Shimia isoporae: one gene and its partner. The protein of the gene in region 2 interacts with the protein of the main gene of each other region in a pairwise test. Links are inferred from orthologs where the notes say so. Each region holds a gene or a part of one and is shown on either strand. Other genes may lie near its edges.

The links. Proteins that work in one complex are often made in the same cells at the same time.
Region 1: the proteins of hflK (region 2) and ftsH interact in binary tests that used the Escherichia coli proteins (3 or more experiments, as listed by UniProt). The link is inferred for Shimia isoporae from one-to-one orthologs.

The regions. Positions count from the first base shown.
Region 1 is NZ_SMGR01000001.1:717,013-719,930, forward strand. It holds ftsH (ATP-dependent zinc metalloprotease FtsH), read left to right. Parts: upstream 1-455; coding sequence 456-2,381; downstream 2,382-2,918. Other genes in the region: tilS (tRNA lysidine(34) synthetase TilS), read left to right, coding at 1-347; BXY66_RS03565 (MOSC domain-containing protein), read left to right, coding at 2,663-2,918. UniProt on the Escherichia coli protein: Acts as a processive, ATP-dependent zinc metallopeptidase for both cytoplasmic and membrane proteins. Plays a role in the quality control of integral membrane proteins.
Region 2 is NZ_SMGR01000005.1:173,384-176,219, forward strand. It holds hflK (FtsH protease activity modulator HflK), read right to left. Parts: upstream 2,068-2,836; coding sequence 934-2,067; downstream 1-933. Other genes in the region: BXY66_RS19210 (DUF2065 domain-containing protein), read right to left, coding at 1-60; hflC (protease modulator HflC), read right to left, coding at 60-932; gor (glutathione-disulfide reductase), read right to left, coding at 2,151-2,836.

The DNA of each region.
Region 1 (2,918 bases), on a different replicon or contig from region 2:
CGGAGAAGGTTACGAGCCTGCACGGCTGTTTGATCTTGAAGGGAAAAAACAGCGTAACCATCACCAGAGAACTGAGGGCGGTTCAGTCCGAAGTTGTCGCATTCGGCAGCGTCTGGGACGGACGTTGGATGGTTCGGGGCCCTGACGTTGAGGGCGGGGTCGTTGGTGCGCTGGGAGAAGCCGGGTTGGCGCTCTGCGGGAACTGGAGGGAAACGGGTGTGCCGCGTGTGAGCTTATTGTCCTCGCCTGCAGTCTGGCGTGGCGAGGAATTGATCGCCGCTCCGCTGGCTGGATTTGGTGAAGGCTGGTATGCTGAGTTGATCAACGGGCGGGACGTGTTTGGATGAATGGAGACAAACAAGCGCAAAAACGCATTGAACTGTGCTCTGTGATGTCTATTTAACTCTAATCGCCGCCATGTTAGGAACCGCGGCGGTTTTTACGGGAGATTTGCCTTGGGCAACGCGCGCAATATAGCCTTTTGGGTCGTCATTTTCTTGCTGATCCTGGCCTTGTTCAACCTTTTTGACAGCAACGGATCGGCACTCCAGAGCCGCGATCAGAGCTACTCTGATTTTGTGGCCGCAGTGGACAGAGACGAAGTGGCGTCGGTCACGCTGGACGGTGAGAAGGCAGTTTACACAACCAAGAGCGGCGAGAGTTTCGTTGCCATCATGCCTGGCGATGCCGAGGTGACCAACTTGTTGATTGATAACAATATTCCGGTCACAGCGAAGAGCCAGGAAACCTCCGGATTCCAGGCGCTTCTGTTCAGCATGCTGCCGGTTCTGCTGTTGGTCGGTGTGTGGATCTACTTCATGAATCGCATGCAGGGCGGTGGCAAGGGCGGCGCGATGGGCTTTGGTAAATCCAAGGCCAAGATGTTGACCGAGAAACATGGTCGCGTGACTTTTGACGACGTGGCCGGCATCGACGAAGCCAAGGAAGAGCTTGAAGAGATTGTCGAATTCCTGCGCAACCCGCAGAAATTCTCGCGACTCGGTGGTAAGATTCCAAAAGGCGCTCTGCTAGTCGGCCCTCCGGGTACTGGTAAGACGTTGCTGGCGCGCGCGATTGCGGGCGAGGCGGGCGTGCCGTTTTTCACAATCTCCGGTTCCGATTTTGTGGAAATGTTCGTTGGCGTGGGCGCCTCACGTGTGCGCGACATGTTCGAGCAGGCTAAGAAAAACGCGCCCTGTATTGTCTTTATCGACGAGATTGACGCCGTAGGCCGCCACCGTGGTGCAGGTTATGGCGGTGGCAACGACGAGCGCGAACAGACGCTCAACCAGCTACTGGTAGAGATGGACGGCTTTGAGGCCAACGAAGGTGTGATCATCCTCGCGGCCACCAACCGCAAGGACGTTCTGGACCCTGCGCTTCTGCGTCCGGGTCGTTTTGACCGCAACGTGACTGTGGGCAATCCCGACATTAAGGGCCGCGAAAAGATTCTGGGCGTGCATGCCCGCAAAACGCCTCTGGGTCCTGACGTGGACCTGCGTATCATTGCGCGAGGCACGCCGGGCTTCTCTGGTGCGGATTTGGCAAACCTCGTGAATGAAGCTGCGCTTATGGCAGCACGCGTGGGTCGTCGTTTCGTCACGATGGAAGACTTTGAAGCTGCCAAAGACAAGGTTATGATGGGCGCCGAGCGCCGGTCGATGGTCTTGACGCAAGACCAGAAAGAGAAAACGGCCTATCACGAAGCAGGTCACGCCGTCGTCGGTCTTGAACTGCCGCTGTGTGATCCGGTGTACAAGGCGACGATCATTCCGCGCGGTGGCGCGCTGGGCATGGTTGTCAGCCTGCCTGAAATGGACCGCCTGAACTATCACCGTGATGAATGTCAGCAGAAGCTGGCGATGACCATGGCAGGCAAGGCGGCCGAGGTGATCAAATACGGTGAAGACCACGTGTCTAACGGCCCAGCCGGTGACATTCAGCAGGCCAGTGCCCTAGCGCGTGCCATGGTGATGCAATGGGGCATGTCCGACAAGGTGGGCAACATTGACTACCAGGAAGCGGCGGCGGGTTACCAAGCCAACGGCGGTGCAGGCGGGTTCTCCGTGTCTGCGACCACCAAGGAGCTGATCGAAGAAGAAGTGAAGCGCTTCATCCAGCAGGGCTATGACGACGCCTTGAAGATCCTGACCGAGAAAAATGAGGAATGGGAACGTTTGGCGCAGGGTCTGCTTGAATATGAGACGCTGACCGGTGACGAGATCAAACGCGTCATGAACGGTGAGCCGCCGAACACAGGTGATGACGATGAGTCCTCTGACCAAGGCAACGCGCCCAGCGTGACTGCCATTCCGAAAACCAAACCCCGCAGCAAGCCGTCTGGTGATGATGGCGGGATGGAGCCGGAACCCACCGGCTGATCCGAGGGACAGACCCTGAGAAGGGACCCAAGACTAGAAACCCCCAAGGTGTGAGGGCACCTTGGGGGTTTTTTTGTGGGCTGCACGACGAGAACGGGCTTGGGCGGTGACCTTTTGTGGCACCCATCCGGTGCGAGAAGAACGGTAACGCTGCCGATGGGGCTGCATCGGGTCAGCCAAAGGATCACGACCCCTGATTGCCCCCGTCACCAAACGTGCGTTGTCTGAGAGACGGTGGTTGTCTACTCCTTTGGCAAAGCAATTCGAGAGGGAGCGGCAGAATGCCTGCGTTGAAACCAACGAGATTTGAAGCGGAAGTTGTCTGGCTGGGACGGGTTTCTGACAGAGGTACGGATTTGCAGGCACAGGGCGCCACGACGTTGCCGCTTGCCTTTGGTGGGGCCGACAACGAAAGCCACGCCGGTGTGACGCGGGCCTCTTGTGTGCGGGTCTCGGCGCTTTATCCGAAGGGCACCGAGATCGTAAATGTGCGCCAGATGTCTGTTCTGAGTCAGGAAGAGCTAGATGAGATCGCCG
Region 2 (2,836 bases):
CACATAGACCAGCCCCTCCACAATTAACACTAGCCCAATCGCAAAAAGCGCGATGGCCATCAGTTGCGACCTTGATCGCTCTTCAGATAGTCAAAGAAATCGCTGTCCGGCGACATGACCATTGTCGAGTTATCCGCCTGCAGCGCGTTCCGATAGGCGTTTAGCGAGCGATAAAACTCGAAAAATTCCTGATCGGCGCCAAAGGCCTCGGCGAAAACCGCGTTGCGCTTCGCGTCTGCTTCACCGCGGGTGATCTCAGACTGACGACGCGCATCCGACACCAACTCGACCACAGTACGATCCGCCTGCGCACGAATACGCTGCGCGGCTTCGTTACCACGAGCGATCTCGTCTGCGGCTTCCCGTTCACGCTCAGCACGCATACGCGCGAAGGTCGCTTCAAGGTTGGCCTGCGGTAGGTCTGTGCGTTTCAGACGCACGTCGATCACTTCCAGACCAAGAGCGCGCGCTTCCGTGATCGCATTGTCGCGAATGCGGTTCATCAGCGACACACGATCCGTCGAAAGAACGGCATCAGAGCGCACTTCACCAAGAACAGCACGTGTCTCGGAACGCAGGATACTGTCCAGACGCGATTCGGCGGCTTGAATGCCTCCGGCACCAACCGCTTGACGGAACTGGGTCACATTCGCGATCCGGTACCGCGCAAAAGCGTCGACTATCAAACGGCGATCATCCGCAGGCGTGACTTCCAGAGGACCAACTTCCCGGCTGAGAATACGGTCGTCATACCGCACCACTTCTTGAATAAGCGGGATCTTGAACGCAAGCCCCGGCTCCTCCTTGACCGTCACGACACGACCGAACTGCAGAACCAATGCCTTTTCGCGTTCGTCCACGATAAAGACCGAAGACAGGACGCCAGCAACGGCCAGCACCAGAATGGGCAGGAGATAAGTTGTCTTACGCATCTTAGTTCTCCCCCTTCTTGCGCAGTTCATTCAGCGGCAGATATGGCACAACGCCCTGACCGCCTGTTTGGTCGTCGATGATGACTTTCTCAACATCGCCCAAGACCTCTTCCATGGTCTCCAGATACAAACGCTTGCGCGTTACTTCCGGTGCTTTCTTGTATTCTTCCAAAACTGCGGTAAAGCGGCTGGCTTCACCTTCGGCCTGGTTCACAACTTGTGCGCGGTAGGCTTCAGCTTCTTCCAGAATTTGCGCAGCTTCACCACGTGCAGACGCAGTCTGACGCGCGGCGTAGGCATCCGCCTCTTTCTGCAGACGGTCACGTTCCTGCGAAGCAGACTGAACTTCACGGAAGGCGTCTTTTACCGGCTCGGGTGGATCGGCGCCGTCAAAGTTCACACGGACGATGTTAACGCCAGAGTTATAGGAATCCATTGTCAGCTGGATCAGCTCAAGCAGTCGATCGGCAATAATCCCACGATCGCGGTTCAGGACCGGAGCAAGTTCGGACTGCGCAATAATCTCGCGCATCGCAGACTCCGACACCGCGCGGATGGTTTCACGCGGGTCCCTCAGGTTGAACAAATACTGGGCAGGGTCATTGATGTTCCAGACGACCTGAAAATCAATATCGACGATGTTCTCGTCACCTGTCAGCATAAGACCATCGGTTGAACCGGCGCGCGCCGGGATGTCCTCGGTCTGTTCAGTCGTGACCGGCACAACTTCCGCCGTGACAACCGGCCATGGCGCAAAGTTCAGGCCTGGTTCTCCGGTTGCGGAGTATTTGCCGAGGAACAGCTCAACTGACTTTTCTTCCGGCTTCACCGTGTAAAAGCTCGCCATGCCCCAAAGCACAGCGGCCACGCCAAGCCCGAGAAATACTGTTCCGCGATTGAGACCGGGGCCGCCTTGACCGCCCCCCTGACCGCCACGGTTAGAACCGCCGCCGTCGCCACGCCCGCCCATGAGCACGCGTAGTTGGTCCTGACCCTTTTTCATTAGATCATCGATATCGGGGATCTGCGGGCCATCGCCTTCGGGCGGGCGCTGCCCGTTCCCGTTGTTGCCGCGATTGCCACCGCCTTGGTTGCCGCCGCCCCCTCCCCAGGGGCCGCCGTTGTTACCTGCCATAAAGGATCTTCCCTTTCTTCAACATCTCTGGCGCTCCTCTAAACCTGAGGTTTACACCGGAAAAATCAAGCCAATGCGCGGCTTCACGCTGTACGCACTGGCTCCTTCATCGTCACAAGCTCTTCGGACATAGTCGGGTGCACCGCCACCGTCCGGTCAAAGTCTTCTTTGGTGGCGCCCATTTTTACGGCAATGCCCGCCAGTTGGATCATCTCGCCAGCCCCGGGCGCGACGATATGGCACCCAAGAACCTTGCGGGTTGCCTGACTCACAATCAGCTTCATCAAAACACGTTCAGCGCGTCCCGCAAAGGCCTGCTGCATCGGTTTGAAACTGGTTGCGTAAACCTCGATCGGCTCTTGATCGCGAGCATCTTCCTCGCTCATTCCGATCGTCCCCATTTCCGGCTGGGTGAAAATCGCGGTCGGAATCAGCTCGTGATCAACCGGCGTGGGATTGCCTTTGAACACCGTTTCCACAAACGCCATACCCTCGCGGATCGCAACAGGTGTCAGGTTCACACGATCAGTCACATCACCGATCGCATAAATCGAAGGAACGCCCGTCTGGCTGTACTCATCAACCTCGATCTGACCCTTACGCCCCAAGGACACGCCAACCTCTTCGAGGCCCATGTTTTCTGTATTGGGGGTACGCCCCGTTGCAAACATCACTTGGTCAAACAGGCGCTCTTCACCGTTGGTGGCCTTGACCCAAATCTTCTCGCCTTCCTTGCGCATCTCGAGGATATTGGTCCCACAATGCAGGT